DNA from 4 places in the Mesorhizobium sp. M0030 genome. Region 4 is predicted to be linked to each of the others. Evidence: predicted binding sites of a transcription regulator. Region 4 holds the regulator's gene; each other region holds the start of a gene.
The links. Region 4 encodes LexA, which represses DNA repair genes until DNA is damaged. Its sites were predicted from a motif close to TGTTCNNNNTGTGTTCNG; they were not measured.
Positions count from the first base shown of each region.

Region 1: recA (recombinase RecA) is a predicted target of LexA. The motif match lies at 1,904-1,921, and genes of this name have one in related genera.
Region 2: parE (DNA topoisomerase IV subunit B) is a predicted target of LexA. The motif match lies at 1,740-1,757, and genes of this name have one in related genera.
Region 3: uvrA (excinuclease ABC subunit UvrA) is a predicted target of LexA. The motif match lies at 2,370-2,387, and genes of this name have one in related genera.

Region 1 covers NZ_JAMYVE010000010.1:49,554-52,597, reverse strand. The annotation lists gene alaS (alanine--tRNA ligase) at 1-470, opposite strand, end outside; gene recA (recombinase RecA) at 742-1,845, opposite strand; gene NKJ80_RS20060 (carbohydrate kinase family protein) at 2,128-3,044, shown strand, end outside.
Region 2 covers NZ_JAMYVE010000006.1:28,833-31,876, reverse strand. The annotation lists gene parE (DNA topoisomerase IV subunit B) at 1-1,669, opposite strand, end outside; gene cpaB (Flp pilus assembly protein CpaB) at 1,927-2,832, shown strand; gene NKJ80_RS14215 (type II and III secretion system protein family protein) at 2,953-3,044, shown strand, end outside.
Region 3 covers NZ_JAMYVE010000010.1:178,499-181,542, forward strand. The annotation lists gene uvrA (excinuclease ABC subunit UvrA) at 1-2,220, opposite strand, end outside; gene NKJ80_RS20720 (hypothetical protein) at 3,004-3,044, opposite strand, start outside.
Region 4 covers NZ_JAMYVE010000003.1:17,482-20,525, forward strand. The annotation lists gene NKJ80_RS07530 (ComEC/Rec2 family competence protein) at 1-1,580, shown strand, start outside; gene lexA (transcriptional repressor LexA) at 1,574-2,356, opposite strand; gene NKJ80_RS07540 (GntR family transcriptional regulator) at 2,562-3,044, opposite strand, start outside.

The DNA of each region.
Region 1 (3,044 bases), on a different contig from region 4:
GAGGTCGGGATGCGGATGATGCGGTCATCGGAGAAACCGGCGATCTTCTTCCAGAAGCCGGCCGCCTCGTCATCGGTGTGATAGACGGTGACCAGCAGCTTGTCCTTGTTCAGCCCGAACTCCTTGGTAATCAGGTTCCAGGCCAGCTCGATGGCGCGCTCCTTGAAATAGTCGCCGAAGGAGAAATTGCCGAGCATTTCGAAAAAAGTCAGGTGGCGCGCGGTGTAGCCGACATTGTCGAGGTCGTTGTGCTTGCCGCCGGCGCGCACGCTCTTCTGAGCGGTCGTGGCGCGCGAATAGGACCGCTTCTCCAGGCCGGTGAAGACGTTCTTGAACTGCACCATGCCGGCATTGGTGAACATCAGCGTCGGGTCGTTGCGCGGCACGAGCGGGCTCGACGCGACGACCTCGTGGCCCTCCTTGCGGAAATAGTCGAGGAATGTCGACCGGATCTCGTTCACGCCACTCATGACTGCTGCCTTTTCGCGAAAACCGCCGGCGCGGCCGGCGGACACTGGTCTCTGCTTTTTAGAAGATCGACTTGGCCTTTTAGCGGGCACGCCCCACCCTGTCCAGAAACACGGAATTGGGCCAATCCGGCAACTGCCAAGCCGGCTTCACGCTGCCCAAAAACGAAAACCGCCGGCGCGAAGGCCGGCGGTTTGAAACGCAATACTAAAGAACTCGGTTACTTAAGCATCGGATAATAGACTGGATTTATGGCCGAACTCTGGCCGTGCCCTAAATGGCGCCGGATTCTTCCTCGAAGCCGTCGTCGCTTTCGCCGCGCTCGGGGCCGCCATTTTCAAGAAATTTCTCGGCGATCAGCCCGGCATTCTGCCGCAGTGCCAGTTCGATCTCGCGCGCCGTGTCGGGATTGTCGCGCAGGAACAGTTTGGCGTTTTCACGACCTTGGCCGAGACGCTGCGAATTGTAGGAGAACCACGCGCCGGACTTCTCGACCACGCCGGCCTTGACGCCGAGGTCCACCAATTCGCCGGTCTTGGACACGCCCTCGCCATACATGATGTCGAACTCGACCACCTTGAAGGGCGGCGCCAGCTTGTTCTTGACGACCTTGACGCGGGTCTGGTTGCCGACGACCTCGTCGCGGTCCTTGACCGAGCCGATGCGGCGGATGTCGAGGCGCACCGAAGCGTAGAATTTCAGCGCGTTGCCGCCGGTCGTGGTTTCCGGCGAACCGAACATGACGCCGATCTTCATGCGAATCTGGTTGATGAAGATGACCATGGTGTTGGAGCGCGAGATCGAGGCGGTCAGCTTGCGCAGCGCCTGGCTCATCAGACGAGCCTGGAGACCGGGCAGCGAATCGCCCATCTCGCCTTCGATTTCGGCGCGCGGCGTCAGTGCCGCCACCGAATCGACGACCAGCACGTCGATGGCGCCGGAACGCACCAGCGTGTCGCAGATTTCCAGTGCCTGCTCGCCGGTGTCCGGCTGCGAGATCAAGAGGTTTTCCAGATCGACGCCGAGCTTGCGGGCATAGACCGGATCGAGTGCGTGCTCGGCATCGACGAAGGCGCAGATACCGCCTTTCTTCTGGGCTTCGGCAACTGTGTGCAGCGCCAGTGTCGTCTTGCCCGAGCTTTCCGGCCCGTAGATCTCGACAATGCGGCCGCGCGGCAGGCCGCCGACGCCAAGCGCGATGTCGAGGCCCAGCGATCCCGTCGGCACGGTTTCAATCTCGACGACCTGCTCATTGGCGCCAAGCCGCATGATCGAGCCCTTGCCGAAGGCGCGCTCGATTTGCGACAGCGCCGCGTCCAGAGCCTTTGATTTGTCCACCGCTTTGTCCTCTACAAGCCGCAAAGAATTCTGAGCCATGATACATCACCCCTTGGTCGTCAATGAAGGCCGGACAATCCGTAATCCCTGCCCATTTTGTACTACTTTTGTTCTCGTTTGGCAAGAGGGGTCAAATAACTGAAAAACCATCTTTATCCGGATTTGTTCTTTTTTTGTCTCTTGGTTTGGTTTTCGGACGCGTTCCGCATTGGGCCAGACGCGCCGGCTGTTTCGATCGGCCGAATCGCCGGCTCGCCTGCGAAGCTCCGCCGCACAGCGTAGCGCTTGTGCGGCTCGAATAACAAAGGTCATATCGCCGGCATGGTGAAATCAGCAAAGATACTGGCGGTGGGCGGCGCCCATATCGATCGCCGCGGCCAGGTGTCGGGCACGTACGTGCCCGCGGCGTCCAACCCCGGCACGATGCGCGAGGATGTCGGCGGCGGCGTATTCAACGCGCTGCGCAGCCTGGTGCGGCGCGGCGTCTCGGCCTCGCTTTTGTCGGTGCGCGGCGGCGATGCCTCGGCCGAGACGGTTGCGCGCGCCATCACTGAGGCCGGCATTGCCGACCTGTCGGCGGTTTTCCTCGACCGCACGACGCCGAGCTACACGGCGCTGATCGATCGCGACGGCGAGCTGATCACCGGCTTTGCCGACATGGCGCTCTACGATTTGGCGTTCCCCAAGCAGATCCGCCGCTCCAAGGTGCGCGAGGTGGTCGCCGAGGCCGATGCGGTGCTCTGCGACGCCAATCTGCCATCAACGGCGCTGGAGCGGCTGGTGGGGCTCGCCGCCGGCAAGCCGGTGTTCGCCATCGCCATTTCGCCGGCCAAGGTGGTGCGGCTGATACCGGTGCTGAAGGAACTCGCGCAGGTCTTCATGAACCGGCGCGAGGCCATGGTGCTGGCCGGCGTCGATGCCAATGCCACCGAGCGCGAGACCGTCGACGGACTGCGCTGCAGCGGCCTCACCAGTGGCGTGGTGACGGCGGGCGACGGCCCGGTGCTAGGATTCGACGAAGCCGGCGCCTTCTCTATCCTGCCGCCGGCGCCGAGAAAAGTCGCCGACGTCACCGGCGCCGGCGACGCGCTGGCCGGCGCCACCATCGCTGCCCTGCTGCGCGGCCTGGCATTGCGCCAAGCCCTCCGCGAAGGCGTTGCCGCGGCGACGCTCGCCATCGAAAGTTCGGATGCCGTGCCGGCCTTCACCGCCGCGATCTTCACCGAGGCACTGGCTCT
Region 2 (3,044 bases), on a different contig from region 4:
TGATCAGCAGCGAGGCTATGTGAGCGCCGTCGACGTCGGCGTCGGTCATGATGATCACGCGGTCGTAGCGCAAATCCTCGTCGCGGTATTTCGAGCGCGTGCCGCAACCGAGCGCCTGAATCAGGTCCGAAATCTGCTGGTTGGCGGCTAGCTTGTCGTTGCCGGCGCTGGCGACGTTGAGGATTTTTCCGCGCAGCGGCAGCACCGCCTGGCTGGCGCGGTCGCGCGCCTGCTTGGCCGAGCCGCCGGCCGAGTCGCCTTCGACGATGAACAGTTCGGCGCCCGCGGCGGCATTCTGCGTGCAGTCGGCGAGCTTGCCGGGAAGGCGCAGCTTGCGCACCGCGCTCTTGCGCGACACTTCCTTTTCCTGGCGCCGGCGCACCCGCTCGTCGGCGCGCGCAATCACCCATTCCAGCAGCTTGGAGGCTTCCTGCGGATTGTCGGCCAGCCAGTGGTCGAAGGGATCGCGGATGGCGGTCTCGACAATGCGAATGGCTTCGATCGTTGCCAGCCTGTCCTTGGTCTGGCCGACGAATTCCGGCTCGCGAATAAACACCGACAGCATGCCTGCCGCCGAGATCATCACGTCTTCGGAGGTGACGATCGAGGCGCGCTTGTTGCCGACCAGGTCGGCATAGGCCCGAAGCCCGCGCGTCAGCACATTGCGAAAGCCGGCCTCATGCGTGCCGCCTTCGCCGGTCGGGATTGTGTTGCAGTAGGAGTTGACGAAGCCGTCACCGCCGAACCAGGTCACCGCCCATTCCAGCGAACCGTGGCCGCCCTGCTTCTCGCTCTTGCCGGCGAAGATTTCGCGGGTCACCTGGAAATCATCGCCGAGCGATGCCTTGAGATAGTCCTTCAAGCCGCCGGGGAAATGGAACTCCGCCTTGGCCGGCGTCTGGTCCTTTTCCTTGATCAGCGATGGGTCGCAGCTCCAGCGGATCTCGACGCCGCCGAACAGATAGGCTTTCGAGCGGGTCATGCGATAGAGCCGCGCCGGCTCGAAGGCGGCGCCCTTGCCGAAAATCTGCTCGTCGGGATGGAAGCGGATTTTGGTGCCGCGCCGGTTGTGCACTTCGCCGAGCTGCTCCAGCCCGCTCACCGGAACGCCGCGCGAGAACCTTTGGCGGTAAAGCTGGCGACCGCGCGCGACCTCGACTTCGAGATGGTCCGACAGCGCATTGACGACCGAGACGCCGACACCGTGCAGACCGCCGGAGGTCTCATAGACCTTGCTATCGAACTTGCCGCCCGAATGCAGCGTCGTCATGATGACTTCGAGCGCCGGTTTCTTGAATTTCGGATGCGGATCGACCGGAATGCCGCGGCCATTGTCGGTGACGGTCAGAAATCCGTCGGCCGACAGCTCGACATCGATGAAGGTGGCATGGCCGGCGACCGCCTCGTCCATCGAATTATCGATGACCTCGGCAAACAGATGGTGCATCGCCTTGTCGTCGGTGCCGCCAATATACATGCCGGGACGGCGCCGCACCGGCTCCAGCCCCTCCAGCACCTCGATGTCGGCGGCGCTATAGCCCTCGCTGCCGTCCTTGGTCGCGGCAGGACGCTTCGTGGCCTGCACCAGCGGGTCGGCCGGGCGCGAAGGTGTCCGAGCCGGTTGGGGCTGCTTTTCCAGATTGCCGAAAAGATCGTTGTTGTCGTCCATGCCTACCATAGAATCCGGTGCCGCGAATCACCCGTCGATACTGCCACGCTTTTCGGCGCCAAGCGACGGAAGTTCCTGTTACGTTCGGGGATTAAACCCTTCTTATCCTAAAACCTTTCGATAACCAAGCCGGCGGAAATAGGTCCGTGCGGAGCGGCCGCGATTCCTGAATCTTTAACAAAGCGGCCTAGCGTAGCCTCAACAAAACAAAAGACCACGAATGTCAGGGGTTGGTTGTGAGGGGCAAGGCCATAACGATGATTGGCATCGCTGCCGTCTTCGGCGCGATTTCAATCTTTGCTGCGGATTTCTGGGTGAAAAGCCAGGCCAAGGCCGATGCCGAAGAGAAAACGGCGTCGATCCCGGCGCCCGCCGTCCCCAAGGTCGTCTTCAAGACCATCGTGGTGGCCAACGCGCCGCTGCGTTACGGCATGGAGCTTGACCGGGCGCAGCTCAGCGAAATCCCATGGTCCGAGGATTCGGTGCCGCAGGGCGCGTTCACCACAGTCAATGCGTTGCTCGCCGAAGGCAGCCGCGTGGTATTGTCGCCGATCGAGATCAACGAGCCGGTGCTGATCAGCAAATTGTCGGGGCCGAACGGCCGCGCGACGCTATCCAACATGATGACGCCCGGCATGCGGGCGGTGACAATCCGCACCGACGAGATCGCCGGTGTCGGCGGCTTCGTCATGCCGGGCGACCGGGTCGACGTGGTGCTGACACGCGATGCGGGCGAAATCCAGGAAGTGGCCAAGAACGCGCAGGGCGCTGCCGGATCGACCGTTACCTCCGAGATCGTCGTCTCCGACGCCAAGGTGCTGACCGTGGGGCAGGGCGCCGACGAGCGCCAGACCACACCGCAGATCGCCAATTCCGTCACCATCGAGGTGACGACCGAAGGCGCGCAGAAAGTGGCGCTTGCCCGCACCGTCGGCACCTTATCGCTGTCGCTCCGCTCGGCCGCAGACGGAGGGGCCGCCAAGGACGGCGTCACCACCATCTCGTCCTTCGGCGGGTCGGTCGCCTCCGGCGTCCAGGCCGCTGCCGGCGCGCTGTTCACTGCCGCGACCAAGGAGCCTGAGAAGCCGAAATTCAAGACGATCATCGTGACGCGCGGCACGCAGGTCGAAGAATACCAGGTTCCTGCGCGGGACCAGCAATAACTGCCGGTGGGGACCGGGCGAGGGGCGGGACAAATGTCGGGACTTCATGCATTTCGAACGACGAAAGGGCTGCGCCCAATGCGGGCGCTTGCGGTGGGGGCTTGCCTTGCCGCGGCCGTAATGCTCGGCCTCAGCGCGCCAGCCAAGGCCGACAACGATATCGTCCATGTCTCGTCGACAACGAATGCGTCGATCAAGGTGGCCAAGGGCAA
Region 3 (3,044 bases), on a different contig from region 4:
GGGCAACCCGGCAAACCAGTCGCGGATCGGTGTGAAGGCGCCGGTGTAGGTGGCCGGGTTCGAACGCGGTGTGCGGCCGATCGGCGACTGGTCGATGTCGATGACCTTGTCGAGGAATTCGAGGCCCTCGATGCGGTCGTGATCGGCCGGATGCTCGCGCGAGCCCATGATGCGGCGCGACGCCGCCTTGAACAGCGTCTCGATCAGGAAGGTCGATTTGCCGCCGCCAGACACGCCGGTGACGGCGGTAAAAGTGCCGAGCGGGATTTCGGCAGTGACGTTCTTGAGATTGTTGCCGCGCGCGCCGACGATCTTCAGCCGGCGGTTTTTCTTGGCCTCGCGCCTGACACCGGGCGTGGCGACTTCGAGCGCGCCCGACAGATATTTACCGGTGATCGAGTTGGGATTGGCCATCACCTGCTGAGGCGTGCCCTGGGCGATGATCTCGCCGCCATGAATGCCGGCGGCCGGACCCATGTCTACGACATAATCGGCATGCAGGATGGCGTCCTCGTCATGCTCGACGACGATCACCGTGTTGCCGATGTCGCGCAGATGCTTGAGCGTGTCGAGCAGGCGGGCATTGTCGCGCTGGTGCAGGCCGATCGACGGCTCGTCCAGCACATAGAGCACGCCGGTGAGGCCGGAGCCGATTTGCGACGCCAGCCTTATGCGCTGGCTCTCGCCGCCCGACAGCGTGCCGGAATTGCGCGACAGCGTCAGATAGTCGAGGCCGACATCGTTGAGGAAGCGCAGGCGGTCACGGATTTCCTTGAGAACGCGCACCGCGATCTCGTTCTGCTGGTCGTTGAGATGTGGCGGCAGTTCGGTGAACCACTGGTCGGCCTTGCGGATCGACAGCTCTGTGACTTCGCCGATATGCTTGCCGGCGATCTTCACCGCCAGCGCTTCCGGCTTCAGCCGGTATCCCTTGCAGACCGGGCAGGGCGTCGCCGACATGAAGCGCTCGATCTCCTCGCGCATCCAGGCGGATTCGGTTTCCTTCCACCGCCGTTCGAGATTGGGAATGACGCCCTCGAACGTCTTGGTGGTCTTGTAGGAGCGCAGGCCGTCATCATATTGGAAGGTGACCTCGCGCTCGCCGGTGCCGCGCAGGACGGCTTCCTTGGCCTCTTCGGTCAGGTCTTTGAACTTGTCGCCGAGCTTGAAGCCGTATGCCTTGCCCAGCGCTTCCAGCGTCTGCGCATAATAGGGCGAGGTCGATTTCGCCCACGGGCTGACGGCGCCGTCGCGCAGCGAGACGTTTTCGTCCGGCACGATCAGGCTGGCGTCGATGGCGCGCTGGTTGCCGAGGCCGTCGCAGGTCGGGCAGGCGCCGAACGGGTTGTTGAACGAGAACAGCCTGGGCTCGATCTCCGGAATGGTGAAGCCGGAAACCGGGCAGGCGAATTTTTCCGAGAACAGGATGCGCTCATGCGTCTCGTTCTTCGATTTGTTGACCGAGTCCTCGCCGGTCTGGCTGGCGTCGAGCGGCCGGTCGGCGAACTCGGCCACCGCCAGCCCTTCCGCCAGCTTGAGCGCCGTTTCGATGGAATCGGCAAGCCGTGTCGCCAGGTCGCCGCGCACGACGATGCGGTCGACGACAACATCGATGTCGTGCTTGTACTTCTTGTCCAACGCCGGCACATCGGCGATCTCATAGAAGACGCCGTCGACCTTGACGCGCTGAAAGCCCTTCTTCTGCAGCTCCAGCAGTTCCTTGCGATACTCACCCTTGCGGCCGCGCACGATCGGCGCCAGCAGGAAAAGGCGCGTGCCTTCCTCGACCGCCAGCACCCGGTCGACCATCTGTGAAACCGTCTGGCTCTCGATCGGCAGGCCGGTCGCCGGCGAATAGGGGATGCCGACGCGCGCGAACAGCAAGCGCATGTAGTCGTAGATCTCGGTGACGGTGCCGACCGTCGAACGCGGGTTCTTCGACGTGGTCTTCTGCTCGATCGAGATGGCCGGCGACAGGCCGTCGATCTGGTCGACATCCGGCTTCTGCATCATTTCGAGGAACTGGCGCGCATAAGCCGACAGGCTCTCGACGTAACGGCGCTGGCCCTCGGCATAGATGGTGTCGAAAGCAAGCGACGATTTGCCGGAGCCCGACAGGCCGGTCATGACGATCAGGCTGTCACGCGGCAGGTCGAGATCGACATTCTTTAGGTTGTGTTCGCGTGCCCCGCGAATGGAAAGGTATTTATGGTCGGCCATCGCCGGTCGCCGCCTCAGGTCTGGTGTCAGTGGGATCGGCGGGTTTTCCCGGCCATTCCCTATGTAGGTATTTTTGCCGCCACGTCGAGAGACGCCACACTTCTCGACCAAAGCCGTTTAACCGTCTTTCGCGCGAACGGGCAAGCGGAAAGAACAAAGACCGAACACGCTCCTGACAAAGCTGTGCAGAAACTGACAAGGGTGTTTCAGAAACTGACCCTAACGTAAGCTCCCGACGATCACATTTTCCGTAACCGGCTATTCAAGGTTGACGCCGTCGAATCAGGGGCGCACTCTGCCGGAGTCAACGGAGCCGGCCGTCTTTGATGGCCTCGCCGCCCATAGCGGCCTGCGAGACGCCGCAGGTTTTTGCGATTTGTGCTTCGGATTGACACCTGTCGCAACGGACATAGGAGCGGAGCATGACGCCACCGGATAGTCCCTTGAGGCTCCACCTGCTAGTGGAGCCGCGGCGGGCATAAGTGCCAGGTAGTTTCGAGGCATTGAAGTGTATGTGTCCAAATGGACGCATCGCGACAATCCAACAAACCACCCGACAAACCGTGACCTGCCGAATCCCACAAAAATCAGAGACGGCTAGTCGGATCGTCGGCTGAACGCCGCGAAGCATCCGAAATCAAAGTCGGTATAACACTACCGGCAGTTTGGATTTGGAATCCAAAAAAAGCCCCGACCGTTAGCGGAAGCAACGGCGGGGCTGTTCTTTTGCGAGGAAGTCGTCGGCGCAGGCTTTCTCTCCCGTATAGTAGCTGGGAGAAGGGGCTACCGGCGCGGCGGCTTGATCCCACCCGTGCCGACATCGA
Region 4 (3,044 bases):
CGCGCGAAAACATTGCCGACCATATCAGGGGCAAGATCGGCGGCGCCGAAGGCGAGATTGCCGCGGCGTTGATTGTCGGGGTGCGCGCTGGCATCCCGAACGAGGTCAACGAAGCGATGCGGCGCACCGGCATCTACCACATCATCTCCATCTCCGGCCTGCACATGGCGCTGGTTGCCGGCACCATCATGGCGTTGCTGCGTGGCGCCTTTGCGCTGTTTCCCGATTTCTCTTCGCGCCGGCCGGTGAAGAAATATGCGGCCGCGGCAGCGCTTGTCTCGATCGCCGCCTATCTCGTTATTTCAGGCGTCGTGGTTGCCGCCGAGCGCAGCTTCATCATGCTGGCGGTCATGCTTGTCGCCGTGCTGTTTGATCGCGCCGCACTCACCATGCGCAATCTGGCGATCTCCGCCATCGCCGTCATCCTGGTGTCGCCGCACGAGGTGGTCGGTCCCAGCTTCCAGATGTCGTTTGCCGCCACCGCCGCCCTTGTCGGCGCCTATGCCGGCTGGGCCGATTACCGCGCCGACAAGGTGAGAACGCCGCCGGCAAAGCGCTCCTTCGTCGGCTTCCTGTCGCGAAAGTTCGCGCTGGCCATGGGCGGCCTCGCCATGACCTCGATCATCGCCGGCAGTGCAACCTTGCTGTTCGCCATCTGGCATTTTCAGCGTGTGTCGCCGCTCAGCCTGATCGCCAATCTGGCCGTGATGCCGATTGTTTCGTTGATCGTCATGCCCTTTGCCGTGCTCAGCGCACTGGCGATGCCGTTCGGCGCCGACGGGCCGTTCCTCTATGTGATGGGCAAGGGTCTGATGGCGATGATCGCTATATCGGCCTGGATTTCCGAGCGCTCGCCGGTCGACGCCGTCGGGCTGATCTCCATCCGCTCGGTGCTGTTGGTGGCGGTCGCCCTCGTCATCGCCACCATGGCCACCACCTGGCTCAGGTTGGCGGCCGTGCCTTTCGCGCTGGCCGGCCTGTTGACGGTGCCGCAGGTGCTTACGCCCGACGTGCTCATATCCGAGGATGCGCATCTGGTGGCCATGCCGATCGGTGGCGGCGAACTCGCCCTCAACCGCGAACGCTCCAACGAATTCACCACGGACAATTGGAAACGGGCGCTGCGGGCCGAAACCATTATCCCACCTGAGATTTTCGAGGCAACAGATACGCGGTTCGATCTCGATCCGCTCGATCTGCCGCCCGGCTCGCCCTTCTATTGCACCGGCGATCTCTGTATCGCCCGGCACCCTTCCGGAGCCATTGTAGCGCTTGCGAAAGACCGCAAGACGGCGCGGCCGGCCTGTGCCTTCGCGAGCCTGATCGTCATCGATGACGCCACCGCCTACAATCCGTGCCGCGACCCGCTGGTGCTGGTCGTGACTAAGAAACAGCTGGCCCGCGACGGCAGCGCCGCCGTCTTCTTCGATCCGCAATCGGCAGCGGCAGCGCCAACCATCCGCTTCGCCGTCGACAAGCCGTATCGCCCCTGGCACGAGCAACGCCGCTTCTCCCGCGAAGCGCGCGGCCTGCCGCCTTACAACCAGCGTGAAAAGTACAAACCCAAGCCGGCTCAGTAGCGCCGGATCAATCCGACAAGCTTGCCCTGCACCTTCACCCTGTCCGGTCCAAAAATGCGGGTCTCGTAGGCCGGGTTGGCGGCTTCCAGGGCGATCGAGGCGCCCTTGCGGCGGAAGCGTTTCAGGGTCGCTTCCTCATCGTCGACCAACGCCACCACGATCTCGCCGGGGCTGGCTGTGTCGGCATTGCGGATGATGACCGTGTCGCCATCGAAAATGCCGGCCTCGATCATCGAATCGCCCTTAACCTCGAGCGCGTAGTGTTCGCCGCCCATGATCATGTCGGGCGGCACCGAGATCGAATGGGTCTGATGCTGGATGGCGTCGATCGGCACGCCGGCGGCGATGCGTCCCATAACCGGGATTGAAATCGCGGAAACGGCATCGTCATTGCCGGCCGACATCGAACGCGACGGCGAGCCCGGCTTGATCTGGCGGCCGAGACCGCCTTGGCCCATCGCGCCTTGTCCCTGGCCGCCTTGCCCTTGGCCGGTTTGACCAAGACTGCCCTGAATGACGCTCGGCGAAAACTTCCTCGCCGCATTGAGGCCTGGTGCGATCGAGTCGGGTAGCCGCAGCACTTCCAGCGCGCGCGCCCGGTTCGGCAGCCGGCGAATGAAACCGCGCTCCTCAAGCGCTGTGATCAGTCGGTGGATGCCGGACTTGGAGGCGAGGTCGAGCGCTTCCTTCATCTCGTCGAAGGACGGCGGGATTCCGCTCTCCTTCAGGCGTTCATGGATGAACATCAGAAGCTCATGTTGTTTGCGCGTCAGCATCGCGGCCCCCAAGGGTTCTGAAACCAGAATCGGAAAAAACAAACCCAGAACAAACACTATCTGTTCCAGTTGTGTTCCGCAACCTTTTAAAGTTTAATGAATGTGTTGACGTTTTGTTCAGCGTAACGTTCGGCGCTGCGAGCGCCGCCTGCGCCCAGTTGCCAGCAACGGGGTGAAACGAAGACAAAGTGCCCTGCGTCGTCGGTTACGATCGCCGCTTCCCTTTCGGACTGGGCTGCGCAGCATCCGCGCCGGGTTCGCTCTGGGCATAGACCTGCAGCGTGGAGCCGATGTGAGCGGTCATCAGAGTTTTCGCACGTTCGACGTCGCGATCGAGGGCCGCTTCCATCAGGGCGGTATGGTGTTCGATCGCCACGGCGTCGCGCAGGGCCGCCACGGCCTTCCGGTGCCCATCCGTGCGGCCGGCGGCGGCGCGCAGCGTGGGGGCCAGACCCAGAAAGCGGTGATGGCGATGCAATTGGTCGGAAATCGTTGCATTGAAGCGCAGCAGCCAGCTGGATGTCGCGGCACTGAGCAGCGCCGCATGGAAGGCATCGTGTTTTTCGTACCACGCGTCGACCGCATCATCCGATGGATCGTCGAGAACAGACCCGCACCGTGAGAGACGATAGTGGGCGGCAACGACCGCGTCTTCCCACTCACGGTCGCCTTTCTCGATCGATTCCAC